DNA from 2 places in the Luteibacter sp. NPDC104163 genome. Region 1 is predicted to be linked to the other one. Evidence: riboswitches for the same ligand, from Rfam matches in the RefSeq annotation. Region 1 holds a riboswitch; the other holds the start of a gene.
What was found. A riboswitch is a leader RNA that binds a small molecule or an ion and turns the genes downstream of it on or off. The one in region 1 is predicted to bind cobalamin.

Region 1 (6,864 bases):
TCACCAGCGCGTAGACGGAACGGTCGGCATCCAGTGCGCGGACGAGATCGCGCAGGCCGGCAAGGCTCTCGCGCGTCCAGGTATGTGCGGGTGGATTCGTGAGCGTGATGACCGCCGTGTGGCCTTCATGGGCGACATGCAGGCCCGGGTAGGCCGTGTCCGCGTGACTCATCGCAATTCCTCGTCGGTGTTGAGCAGGTGGCGCGCCACGATGACGCGCATGATTTCGTTGGTGCCTTCCAGGATCTGGTGGACCCGGCAATCGCGGAGCAGCCGTTCCACGGGGTACTCGCGGATGTAACCGTAGCCGCCGTGGATCTGCAGCGCGTCGTTGCAGATGGCGAAGCCGGCGTCGGTGGCGAAGCGCTTGGCCATCGCACACCACACGGTCGCATCGTGGCTGCCGGCATCCAGCTTGCGCGCGGCGGTGTGCACCATCTGCCGCGCGGCGACCAGTTCCGTCGCCATGTCGGCGAGTTTGAACTGCAGGGCCTGGAACTCCGCCAGCTTCTTGCCGAACTGCCGGCGTTCGCCCATGTAGCGGCGCGCGGCATCGAGCGCGCCCTGCGCCGCGCCGAGCGAGCAGGCGGCGATGTTCAACCGGCCGCCGTCGAGCCCCTTCATCGCGATGCGAAAGCCCTCGCCTTCGGCACCCAGCCGATGGTCAGCAGGGACGCGCACGCCATCGAAGGTCACGCCGCGCGTGGGCTGGCTGTGCCAACCCATCTTTTCCTCGTTCCGTCCGTAGCTGATGCCGTCGGCATCGGCAGGCACGGCGAAGGCGGTAATGCCCTTCGGGCCATCACCACCGGTGCGGGCCATCACCACCAGCATGTCCGTCGCGCCGGCGCCCGAGATGAAGGCCTTGCTGCCATGGATGACGTAGTGGTCACCGTCGCGTTCCGCCCGGGTGCGCAGGGAACCTGCATCGGAACCCGCGCCCGGCTCGGTCAGGCAGTACGACGCGAGACGTGCGCCGCTCGCCAGCGACGGGGACCAGTCATCGCGCAACGCCGGGGTGGCATGTGCCGCGAGCATCCATGTCGCCATGTTGTGGATGCTGATGAATGCGGCCGTGGAAGGATCCACCGCCGCCAGCTCTTCGAACACGATGGCCGCATCGAGGCGCGTGAGCCCCGAGCCGCCGGCCTCCTCGGGCACGTAGAGCCCGCAGAAGCCCAGCTCACCGGCCTTGCCGATGGCCTCGCGCGGGAACTCGCTTTCCGCGTCCCAATGGGCGGCATGCGGGCCGAGTTCGGCGAGCGCGAACTCCCGTGCCGCCTCCCGGAAGGCCGCCTGGTCGTCACTCAACCCCACCAGGCCAGGGGTGGCATGCATATCCATTGCGGCGGCCATCAGCGCAGGTGGATCGTGGTGTTGACGCCGGCGTGGAGCGTTTCGTCGTCAAACCAGCGCTGGGTGACCGTCTTGGTCTGCGTATAGAACTGGATCACCTGCTTGCCGTACGGGCCGAGATCGCCCAGCTTGGAAGCGCGCGAGCCGGTGAACGAGAACAGCGGGACGGGCACCGGGATCGGCACGTTGATGCCGACCTGGCCGACATCGATGTCTTCCTGGAAGCGTCGCGCCGCGGCACCGCTCTGGGTGAAGACGGCCGTGCCGTTGCCGTTGGGGTTCGCATTGACCAGCTCGATGGCTTCATCGAGCGAATCGGCCGCGAGGATGACGAGCACGGGTCCGAAGATTTCTTCGTCATAGATGCGCATGCCCGGCTTCACGTTCGAGAAGATCGTGGGGCCCACGAAGTTGCCGTCATCGAAACCCGGCACCGAAGGCTTGCGGCCGTCGAGCTCCAGGGTCGCGCCCTGTTCCACGCCGGCGGCGATCAGCGCTTCGACGCGGTCGCGTGCGGCGCACGAAATCAGCGGGCCGACATCGGTGCCCGTTTCCGTACCGGCATTGACCTTGAGCGTGCGTGCCTTCGCGACGAGGTCGGGAATCCACGTGCGTGCTTCACCGACCAATACGGCGGTCGAAGCCGCCATGCAACGCTGGCCCGCCGCGCCGAACGCTGCGCCGGCGAGGGCGTTGAGCGTCTGCTCCTTGTTCGCATCCGGAAGAACCACGGCGTGGTTCTTCGCGCCCATCATGCACTGGGCGCGCTTGCCGGCGAGCGTGGCGCGCTGGTAGACGTGCGTACCCACGCGGGTGGAACCCACGAACGAGATGGCCTTGATCGTCGGGTGGTCGCACAGGGCGTTCACGACATCCTCGCCACCGTGCACGACGTTCAGCACACCCTTGGGGATGCCAGCCTCCAGCGCGAGTTCGACCAGGCGCATGGTGACCATCGGATCCTGCTCGGAGGGCTTGAGCACGAAGGTATTGCCCGTGGCGATCGCCATGGGGAACATCCACAGCGGGATCATCGCCGGGAAGTTGAACGGCGTGATGCCGGCGCACACGCCGAGCGGCTGCAGCAAGGTGTACGTGTCGACGCCGTTCGCGACGTTGTTCGCGAGCTCGCCGAGCTGCAGGTTGCCGATCGCGGCGGCGTGTTCCACCACCTCGAGGCCACGGAACACATCGCCCTCGGCATCCGGCAGCGTCTTGCCCTGTTCCGCCGTCAGCAGGGCGGCCAGCTCACCCATGTGCTCACGGATAAGCTGCTGGTACTTCAGGAAAATGCGCGCGCGCGTGCCAATAGGCGTCTTGCGCCAGGTCTTGAACGCTTCGGCCGCCGCGGCCACCGCGGCATCCACCTCGGCGGTGGTGGCGAAGGGCACGTGGGCAAGCATGGCCTGGGTGGCCGGGTTGACCACCGGCCGCCAGTCGTTCGTGGCGGATTCCACGAAGGCGCCATCGATAAGGAGCTTCACCGTCGCGACGGTGGGGTTTACTCGGTCCAGCTTATTCATGGTCATGTCTCCAGATCGCACACCCGCGAGTTGAGCGGGCGGAGGAGACAAGACGAGACAGGGCGTGGGGCAACCGCGGCCTGGATCAGCTCGCCTGGTTGCCCTCCGCAACACCCGGGAACAGCGCATACGCGCCGACACAGGCCGGTCTCCGGGCTCGCGAGCGGGGCCGTGGCCCCACCCCGGCGCCTTCCCGCGCATGTGCGCAGTGGCTTGTCGCCGGGTGTTCTCGCCTACCGTTGCGGGGGCAGCGCCGGAATGGGGTGTTGGCACCCGGACCGGCTTCCCGTTTCACCCTGCGCGCTATGACAGCGGCAGGACACCTGTGGTCCGCCGAGTCTGGACGGGACGGCGTCCGTCGGCAAGCTGCAATGCGGAAAATGAAGGAATGATGTCAGCGGGAGAGTTCTTCCCGAACGATCGCCGCGCCGGCGCTAAGCGCATGGAGCTTGCCCCGTGCCACCTTGCGCGCCAGGGGTGCCATCCCGCAGTTGGTGGACGGATAGAGCTTGTCGGCGTCGACGAAGCGCAGGGCCTTGCGCAGCGTATTGGCCACATCCTCCGGCGTCTCAACGATGTCCGAGGCCACGTCGATCGCGCCGACCATCACCTTCTTGCCCCTTACGAGTTCGATCAGGTCGATCGGGACATGCGAGTTGTGGCACTCCAGCGAGATGATGTCGATGTTCGACCGCTGCAGCTTCGGGAACGACTCCTCGTACTGGCGCCATTCCGAGCCCAGTGTCTTCTTCCAGTCGGTGTTCGCCTTGATGCCGTAGCCGTAGCAGATGTGCACGGCGGTCTCGCACTTGAGGCCTTCGATGGCGCGTTCGAGGGCGGCAACGCCCCAGTCGTTCACTTCGTCGAAGAAGACGTTGAACGCCGGCTCATCGAACTGGATGATGTCGACGCCAGCGGCTTCCAGCTCCTTCGCTTCCTGGTTGAGGATCTTTGCGAACTCCCAGGCGAGCTTCTCGCGGCTCTTGTAGTGAGCGTCGTAAAGCGTGTCGATCATCGTCATCGGGCCGGGCAACGCCCACTTGATGGGCTGCCGGGTCTGCTGGCGCAGGAACTTCGCATCCTCGACGAACACCGGCTTCGGCCGGCTCACGGCGCCCACGACGGTCGGCACGCTCGCGTCGTAGCGATCACGGATGCGGACGGTCTCGCGCTTCTCGAAGTCCACGCCGCTCAGGTGCTCGATGAACGTGGTGACGAAATGCTGGCGCGTCTGCTCGCCATCGCTGACGATATCGATGCCTGCGACCTGCTGTTCGTGCAGGGACAAGCGCAGGGCATCCTGCTTGCCTTCAACGAGCTGCTCGTTGTCGAGCTTCCAGGGCGACCAGAGCTGTTCCGGCTGTGCGAGCCAGGAAGGCTTGGGCAGGCTGCCAGCGGTCGACGTCGGGAGGATTCTTTTCATGGAGGATTGTTTTCTTCTGGTCTGGTGGATCAGGCGGCGTAGCTGGCAGCCCACTGCTCGAGGATGGCTTTGTACGGCTTGATGAAATGCTGGTGCGTGAACTCGCCCTGCTTGACGGCCAGCTGGCTGCGCTCCTCGCGATCGTAGACAATGCGCGTCAACGAATAGTCCTGGTGCTTCAGGCTGGGTTGGTACGTGTGGCCGGCCGCGGAGTTCGCGTTGTAGATCTCGGGTCGGTAGATCTTCTGGAACGTTTCCATGGTGCTGATGAGGCTGATGAGCTCGAGCGTGCTGTAGCTGCCGAGCAGGTCACCACGGAAGTAGAAGGCGAGGGGTGCGACGCTATCCGGCGGCATGAAGAAACGGACCTGCAGGCCCATCTTCTCGAAATACTGGTCGGTCGATGAAAACTCGTTCTGCCGGTACTCGAGGCCGAGGATCGGGTGCTGGATCCCCGTCCGATGGTAGGTCTTGCTGCTCGACGCGCTGATGCAGATCACCGGCGGCTTGCTGAAGTGCTCCTTGTAGGCATCCGAGTTCAGGAAGTGCCTGAAGAGCTTGCCGTGCAGCTCGCCGAAGCCATCGGGCGCACCGAAGGTGGGGCGATCCTGGTTGTACTCAGGCAGCAGCACGCTGAAATCGTAGTCGCGCACGTAGGATGAGAAGTTGTTTCCCACCATGCCATCGATGCGCTCGCCGGTTTCGTTATCGACCACCGTCGTCTTCAGTATCTCGATCAGCGGGAACGCGTCGCCACTGTCCGCGGTGTCGATGGCCATCTCGACGGAAATGATGTCCAGCTCGACCGAGTAGCGATCCCGCGTGGGGTTGTCCCAGTGCGCGAGGCTGTTGAAGCGGTTGTCGATCATCCGCAGGGTGTTGCGCAGGTTGTCTGCGCGACTCTCACCCCTTGCGAGGTTCGCGAAGTTGGTCGTGATGCGGGTGCTCTCGGAGGGACGGTAGTCCTCATCGAAGCGCGTACTCTTGATGCGGAAGGTGAATTCCCTGCTCATGTCTGTCTTGCACCCTTGGTTCGTCGGCGGGATCTTGAGCCGCCGTGGTAGTTCGGGAAGCGATGGTCGGTCGCGCGTTCAGGCTGCCGCGACGTTTCCAGCGGCCGGGGACCCGGCACGGTGTGTCAATGCGACCAGTGGCAAGGCACGCTCGATCGCGAGCCGGGCTCGCTCGATCAAGGCGTCGTTATGCAGCTGGTAATCGACGAAGTCCTTGTCGGTCGCGTAGATGCCCAGGGGCAACGTGCGTGCCTGGAAGAAGCTGAAGAGCGGCCGCAACTGGTGGTCGATCACCAGCGCATGGCGCTCGCTGCCGCCCGTGGCGGCCAGCAGGACAGGCTTATCGACCAGGGCGTCCTGGCCGATGAAATCGAAGAAATGCTTGAACAGCCCGGTGTAGGCGCCGCGGTAGACCGGCGTCGCCACGATCAGGACATCCGCCTGTTCAACCGCTACGAGCTCCCGCTCCACGGCGTCCGGGAGCTGCGAACGCCAGATGGCTCCGCCCAGTTGTGGCGCGAGATGGCCCAGCTCCACCAGGTGCCGGTCGCAGGCCACTTCGCTGGCGATCAGGTCCAGCAGGTGCACCGCCAGGGCCATGGCTCTGGAGGGACGCTGCAGACCGCCAGAGACGGCAACGGCACGGAGGGGACGGATCATGTCTACTCTTGCGTTGAGCGAGGGGAGCGGCAGGACCGCGTAAGCTTGGGATGCTAGCGACGGCTGGCCATGAAATAAAATGGTTAAATTTCACTGATCCATGAGCACGAATCATATGAACGGCCTCATAGACGGCTATTCGCTGGAGGTCGGCACGAAGAGCATGGCCGCCCTCACGGCGGCGGCGCCACGGATCCCGCCTGCGTCGACGATCTTCATTCCCTACCTGCCAGGCGAGAGCGATGAAGCACGGCTGGCCGCTGCGCGCACCGTGCGGGAGCTTGGCTTCGAGCCCATGCCACACATCGCCGCGCGGCATCTCCATTCGCACGCCGAGCTTGATGCGTTCGTCGAACGCGCCGTCGCCGAGGCCGGCGTCGAGCGCTTCTTCCTCATCGCGGGTGACCTGTCGGTGCCCAAGGGACCGTTCGCCGAGAGCCTTGCGGTGATCGAGACGGGCGTGTTCGAGCGCTCGGGCGTCAAGGTGGTTGGCGTCGGTGGACATCCCGAGGCCCACTCGGTGATGAGCATGGCCGACCGGTGGGATGTACTGGAGCGCAAATGCCAGCGTATCGGCGATCGCGGGATGACGCCCCTGATCGTTACGCAGTTCGCGTTCGATGCCGGCATCGTCCTCACGTGGTTGAAGGAGCTGCGCGGGCGCGGCATCGGGCACGAGGTGCGCGTAGGCGTGCCGGGCCCCGCCGGTATCGCCGTACTCGCGCGCTACGCGGCCATGTGCGGCGTGGGTGCTGCCGCTTCAATGCTCGCCAAGTACGGCATTTCGATCGGCAAGCTCCTGGGTACGGCTGGGCCGGAGCATTTCGTCGAGCAGCTGGCTACGGGGCTGACGGAAGAAGACGGGACGGTGCATCTCCACTTTTTCCCG
Region 2 (6,864 bases), on a different contig from region 1:
GATCGTGTCGCCGGTAGCGAAGAACGCGACCAGGCGATGGATCAGGTGGCGATCCGCATCCGACATCTTCGACTTGAGGTCGGTGACATCGAGCGAGAAGTCCACTTCTTCCACCGTCCACGTATTGCGGATGGCGGCGCGGTACATCTCGTAGAACTTCGGGTAGCGCATGGGGCGCAGCGTCAGCTCGAAGCCCGGGTCGAGCAGGTGCGAGTCGCGGGTGATCGGGTGGGCGGACATAAGCGGGTGCCTCTGGATTTCGTTGGAACCTGTGGGAGCGGGGGGGGGCGCGGGGGGGGGGGGGGGGGGGCCCCCCCCCCCCCCCCCCCCCCGCTCCCACAATGTTTTTTTGTTACTGGCAGGCTTCGCAGTACTCGGGGTTCTCGAGCGAGCAGAACACCGCGGCTTCGGCCTGTTCCTGCGTGCTTGCCGGTGCCGCCGGGGCGACCGGCGCGGCAGCGGCGGCGCTGACCGTCGTTTTCGCAATGCGGGTCGCCGGGCGCGAACGCAGGTAGTAAGTGGTTTTGACGCCGGCCTTCCACGCGTACATGTACATGGACGAGAGCTGGCCGATGTTCGGGTTTTCCATGAACAGGTTCAGCGACTGGCTCTGGTCGATGTACGCGCCGCGGGCGGCGGCCAGGTCGATCAACGCCTTCTGCGGCAGTTCCCACACGGTGCGGTAGATGGCGCGCAGCTCCGCCGGGATCGCGTTGATGCCCTGCACCGAACCCTCGGCCAGCTTGATCTGGTCGCGGATGTCGGCGGTCCACAGGCCGAGCGTCTTCAGCTCTTCCACGAGGTGGCGGTTGACCACCAGGAAGTCGCCCGAGAGCGTCTCGCGCTTGAACAGGTTGGAGACCTGCGGCTCGATGCACTCGTAGCAACCGGCGATCGAGGCGATGGTCGCGGTCGGCGCGATCGCGATGAGCAGCGAGTTGCGCAGGCCGTGCGTCTTCACCTTCTCGCGCAGCTCGGCCCAGCGGCCATCCTTGCCGTGCGGCGTAGCGGCCTGCCAGTAGTCGAACTGGAGCTCGCCATTGGCGGCGCGGCTTTCGTCGAAGCCCGGGTGGGCGCCGTCACGCTCAGCGATCTCGTTGGACTGCGACAGCGCGTGGAAGTAGATCTCCTCGGAGATGCGCGTGGAGAGCTCGCGTGCCTCATCCGAATCGAAGCGCAGGCGCAGCTTGAAGAACACATCCTGCAGGCCCATGACGCCCAGGCCAACCGGACGCCACTTCATGTTCGCCGTGCGCGCGGTATCGATCGGGTAGAAGTTCAGGTCGATCACGCGGTTGAGCTGGCGCACCGCGGTGCGGACCGTGGTCGCGAGCTTCTCGAAATCGAACGCGCCATCGACGACGTGGCGGGCCAGGTTCACCGAACCGAGGTTGCACACGGCGGTCTCGCCGGCGTTGGTCACCTCGAGGATCTCGGTGCACAGGTTCGAGAGGTGGATGACGTTTTCCGGACGGGCGGTCTGGTTGCTGGTCGCGTTGGAGCGATCCTTGAAGGTCATCCAGCCGTTACCCGTCTGCGCCAGCGAGCGCAGCATGCGGGCGTACAGCTCGCGCGCCTTCACCGACTTCACGGCCAGGCCATCGGCCTCGGCCTTCGCGTAGGCGGCGTCGAACGTCTCGCCCCAGGTGTCGACGAAGTGCGGGACGATCTTCGGATCGAACAGCGACCAGTCGCCGTCGGTTTCCACGCGGCGCATGAACAGGTCGGGCACCCAGTTCGCGAGGTTCAGGTTGTGCGTGCGGCGCGCGTCGTCGCCGGTGTTCTCACGCAGCTCGAGGAACTCCTCGATATCGGCGTGCCAGGTTTCCAGGTACACGCAGGCCGCGCCCTTGCGCTTGCCGCCCTGGTTCACCGCGGCGACCGACGCATCGAGCGTCTTCAGCCACGGCACCAGGCCGTTCGAGTGGCCGTTGGTGCCACGGATGAGCGAGCCGCGCGAACGGATGCGCGAGTAAGCGAGGCCGATGCCGCCGGCGAACTTCGACAGCTGCGCCACGTCGCCGTACTTCGCGTAGATCGACGCGAGGTCATCTTCCGGCGAATCGAGCAGGAAGCACGACGAGAGCTGCTCGTGCGCCGTGCCGGCGTTGAACAGGGTCGGCGAGCTGGCCAGGTACTCCAGCGACGACAGCATGCGGTACAGCTCGAGCGTCTCGGCGACGTCGTTGCCGCCAAGCGCGCAGGCGATGCGCATGAAGAAGTACTGCGGCGTCTCGATGACGTGGCGCTTGGTCGGGTGGCGCAGCAGGTAACGGTCGTACACCGTGCGCAGGCCGAAGTACTCGAAACGGCGCGAGGCGTTGAGGTCGATGGCGTCGTTGAGCTTGCGGGCGTTGGCCTGCACGAACGCGCGCAGGCGCTCGTTGAGGATGCCGAGCTCGCCACCGATGGTGATCGACTGGGAGAACGACTGGATCTCCTGGCCGCTCACTTCCTTGTCGATGAACGCAGAGAGCAGGCGCGCGGCAAGCTGGCCGTACTCCGGCTCTTCGGCGGTCAGCGCCGCGGCGGTGCGGATCGAGAGCTGGTCGAGCTCCTGCGTGCTGGCGCCGTCATACAGGCCGCCGATGGTCTTCAGCGCGACGCGCATCGGATCCACGGCGAACAGGCCATCGGCGCTGCGCGTCACCGCGCGCACGATCTTGTTCACGTCCACGGTTTCCTGGCCGCCGTTGCGCTTCTTGACGCGCATCTGGCCGGGGTTGTGCGGAGGGGTCAGGGCGAACGCCGGCGGGGCGTCCTGTCGGTAGCCCGCTGCGGGGGCCTTCTCGTTGTTGTTTTCGTGGGTGGTAGCGGCGGCCGCGTCGGCCGTCTCGGTGCGCTCGCGCGCTGCGGAATCCATCGTCGTCATGCTGGCGTGCCCCAGGGCCTGGTCCAAACTCCCGTTCCCTCGGACGGGGCTAGGCGTGGGTGGGCCAACGGGAAAGCCGGGGATGAAGCCGCACGGAGGGGCTTCGATCCGCGACGTGCTCCCCCGCGGAAGCCGTCACCACGAACCGGGCCTGTTCGGCCACGGCTGTTGGCAGGTCTTCGGACTTCGTGGACATGGCGGCTTTCGCCACCGGCCTACCCGTCGCTTCCCAGCTCCCCGTGGAGCCAGTGCATTGAACGGGGTCGTTTCCACTTACCGCTGCGGGGCAGTTCCGGATTCACACCGGATTCCCTATTAAGTCCGACGGGCACTCGCGCCGCCTCGGACACCAACGGGACACACGATATAGGCGAGTCCAGGGCAGGTCAACACAAGATATAGGGGATTTTTTCCAATGCGCTGATGACTCAATGGGTTGGCCGATCTACCTCTCCGCCACACTGGTAACGGAGTGATCAGCGGCGTTACACGTATGTGAAGACCGCCTACACATCCGCCGTGAGACCCGACGCTAAGATTCCGACCCGCTTCACCCATGCCAAGGGACCGTCCGGATAGATGCCATCAACGTTCGACATGACCGAGGACCAGCTGCGGCAGGCCCAGAAGATGGATGCCATCGGGAAGCTCACCGGCGGCGTGGCACATGATTTCAACAACCTGCTCCAGGTCATCAGCGGCAACCTGCAGCTGCTGGCCGCTGATGTAGCGGGGAATCCGAGGGCCGAACGCCGCGTGGCCAACGCCATGGCCGGCGTCGAGCGGGGCTCACGCCTCGCGGCCCAGTTGCTCGCCTTTGGCCGCCGGCAGCCGCTGGCGCCCAAGGTCGTGAACGTCGGCCGGTTCATCCGTGGCATGGACGACCTGCTGCGGCGCTCGCTGGGCGAGGCGATCGAGGTGGAAACCGTGATCGCCGGCGGCCTGTGGAACACCCTGGTCGATATCGGCAACGTCGAGAACGCCCTGCTGAACCTGGCGATCAACGCCCGCGACGCGATGGGCGGGCAGGGCAAGCTCACGATCGAGGCGGGCAATGCATTGCTCGATGAGTCGTACGCCAACGCCCACGGCGACCTGAAGGCCGGCCAGTACGTGATGCTGGCGGTGAGCGACACCGGTTGCGGCATCGCCCCGGAGGTCCTGCCCCAGGTGTTCGAGCCGTTCTTCACCACCAAGCCGGAGGGCAAGGGCACGGGCCTCGGCCTGTCCATGGTGTACGGGTTCGTGAAGCAGTCCGGCGGCCACGTGAAGATCTACAGCGAGCTGGACCACGGCACGACGGTCAAGATCTACCTGCCGCGCTCCACGCAGAGCGAGGATCGCCTCGTCGCGCTCGAAGAAGGCGGCCTGCACCGCGGCGACGAAACCATCCTGGTGGCCGAGGATGACGACGAGGTCCGCGAGATCGTGGTGGGCATGCTGGCCGACCTGGGATATCGCGTGCTGAAGGCGCGCGATGCGGAGAGCGCGCTTTCGATCATCGAGAGTGGCATGGCGATCGACCTGCTGTTCACCGACGTAGTCATGCCAGGCCCGCTGCGCAGCACGGAGCTCGCCCGCAAGGCGGTGGAACGCCAGCCGGGCATGGCCGTGCTGTTTACCTCGGGCTACACCGAGAACGCCATCGTGCATGGCGGGCGCCTCGACGAAGGCGTCGAACTGCTGAGCAAGCCGTACACCCGCGAGGCCCTGGCGCGCCGCGTGCGCCATGTGCTCGCCCAGCGCTCACCGGTGGAACCATCGACGATGCCTTCGCCGGCACCCTCGGCTCCCGCTCCGCGACCGTGGCAGCCGCTGCGCGTGCTGGTGGTGGAAGACGATGCGCTGATCCGCATGAGCATCGCGGAGATGCTGGAAACGCGTGGGCATACCGTGTTCGAGGCAGGCGATGGCAACGAGGCCATCCGCGTGCATACGAACGAGACCATCGACGTCCTGCTGGCCGACGTGGGCCTGCCTGGGATGAATGGCGTGGAAGTGGCGGAGCGCATGCGCGAGACGCGTCCCGACCTTCCGGTGTTGTTCGCCACGGGCGACCAGACCGCCAACGGCGTGGTGCGTGATGCGCGCACGGCGGTGATCGTGAAGCCCTATGGCGTGGCCGACCTGACCGAAGCGATCGGGCGTATTACGCGATAGCCCCCTCTACATCCCCGCCATCTTCTTCCCCTGCTTCAACACCGCATCGCACGCCTTGTGCACGATCTTTCCCTTGATGTCGGTGGAATCGTTGCTGTTGCCGCCGGTGAGGTCGACTTTCTTGCCATCGCCGGTCGTCAGCAGGCCCTTAGCGCCATCGAGGTAGCCCTTGTCCTGCGTCGGCTCGGCGGCGCTGGTGCCCTTCTTCGACTTGCCCGTCATCGAGCCCAGCAGGTTGCTGCCCGACGAACCGCCAGCATCGGTATTCGCCGCATTCTGGTCGCCGGAGAGGCTGCCGAGCAGCTTGTCCTTGACCCCTGCGGCACCGGACCCGCCGCCGAGGTAGTTGTTGTTGATGCAGTACTGGATGATGCCCGCGGCATTGCTGGCGCTGCCGGAGGTCAGGCTGCCCCCCGAGCCGCCGCCCATGAGTCCGCCCAGCTTGTCGAGCTGCATGGCGGATGCGGCGGTGCTTGCGATGGCGAGGCCCAGGGCGAGGCCGACGAGGCGGGTCTTCATGACGGTGGCTCCGGTTGGCATGGGTGCGTACTGTGTAGACCCGCACGCGTTAGACGGATGTGTGCGGGTATGCTCGAGGGTTCGTGCCTTGTTCCCGGATGCCACGCCGTGCCCCTTCGCACCCTGTTCCTCCTCCTTGGCCTCGTGCCCGCCTGCGGTATTGCCGCCACCCTGGAGCGGCTCCGCGTCGAGCGGACCGAAGCGCCGCTCAATGTCGATGTGGCAAAGCCGCGGTTCTCATGGGTGATCCATGCCGAAAAGAACGCCACGGTGCAGCAGGGCTATCGAGTCCAGGTGAGCCACGCCGGCAAGCGCCTGTGGGATAGCGGCGATGTCCGCGGAGGCCAGTCGTTCGACGTGCCCTACGATGGCCCCGCGCTGGCGCCGGGCGAGCGCTACGAATGGCAGGTCGATGTACGCACGACCGAAGGCCCGGCGAGCGCGCAAGGCCACTTCGGCACGATCGTGGACGAAGCCGGATGGGCGGGCGCGCAATGGATCGGCAAGGCCGATGCCGCAAGCCTGCCGGCACCCCTGCTGCGTCGCCGCTTCCGCGTGGGCACGAATGTCACGGGTGCCACGCTCTACGTCGCCGCAGGCGGCTATGCCGACATGAGCCTGGATGGCCGTCCGGTCAGTGATGCGGTGCTTTCACCGGGCTTCACCGATTACGCGAAGCGGGTGGAAGTCGTTGCCACGGATGTCGCGCTGACGCCCGGCGAGCACACGCTGGGCGCAGAGCTTGGCCGTGGTTTCTACGGCATGACCAATCCGAACGTCTGGCACTGGGAGCGCGCGCCCTGGCACGGCCAGCCGCGCCTGCGTGCGGTGCTGGTCATCCGTTACGCGGATGGCCGGGTCGAGCGCATCCCCACCGATACCCGCTGGGAGCTGGCGGATGGCCCGACGCGGCTGGATGACCTGTATGGCGGGGAAGACTACGACGCCCGCGCGGCGATACCTGCGCAATGGGCGCCGGCCACCGTGCTGCCGGCGCCTACCGGGCGCCTGGTCGCGCAGATCGAGCAGCCCATACGCATCACGGGAACGCTTGGCGCCACGGAAATCACCGAACTGAAGCCGGGCACGTATGTCTTCGCCTTCCCCCGCGTGATCGCCGGCTGGGCCGACTTCACCGTGGAGGGCCCGGCGGGGACGGTGGTAACCGCACGCTATGGCGAGAAGCTGCTGCCCGATGGCACGGTGGATGCGCGCGACGAACACCACTACTTCAAGCACGGTTTCCAGACCGATCACCTGACCCTGGGCGATGGGCGCACGCACTGGCATCCGCGCTTTTCCTATAAGGGCTT

Region 2: it holds a riboswitch for cobalamin, as region 1 does, so the genes downstream of both, ACZ6YI_RS09235 (ribonucleoside-diphosphate reductase subunit alpha) here and ACZ6YI_RS12360 (CoA-acylating methylmalonate-semialdehyde dehydrogenase) in region 1, are expected to answer to the same signal.

Annotation. Positions count from the first base shown of each region.
Region 1 is NZ_JBVJMK010000008.1:180,569-187,432, reverse strand. It holds gene ACZ6YI_RS12370 (enoyl-CoA hydratase) at 1-172, opposite strand, end outside; gene ACZ6YI_RS12365 (acyl-CoA dehydrogenase family protein) at 169-1,338, opposite strand; gene ACZ6YI_RS12360 (CoA-acylating methylmalonate-semialdehyde dehydrogenase) at 1,356-2,879, opposite strand; cobalamin riboswitch at 3,006-3,221, opposite strand; gene ACZ6YI_RS12355 (methionine synthase) at 3,274-4,302, opposite strand; gene ACZ6YI_RS12350 (DUF1852 domain-containing protein) at 4,332-5,315, opposite strand; gene msuE (FMN reductase) at 5,394-5,975, opposite strand; gene ACZ6YI_RS12340 (methylenetetrahydrofolate reductase) at 6,076-6,864, shown strand, end outside.
Region 2 is NZ_JBVJMK010000006.1:56,193-63,056, forward strand. It holds gene ACZ6YI_RS09230 (ribonucleotide-diphosphate reductase subunit beta) at 1-240, opposite strand, end outside; gene ACZ6YI_RS09235 (ribonucleoside-diphosphate reductase subunit alpha) at 353-2,872, opposite strand; cobalamin riboswitch at 3,026-3,241, opposite strand; gene ACZ6YI_RS09240 (response regulator) at 3,452-5,032, shown strand; gene ACZ6YI_RS09245 (DUF2501 domain-containing protein) at 5,039-5,551, opposite strand; gene ACZ6YI_RS09250 (family 78 glycoside hydrolase catalytic domain) at 5,660-6,864, shown strand, end outside.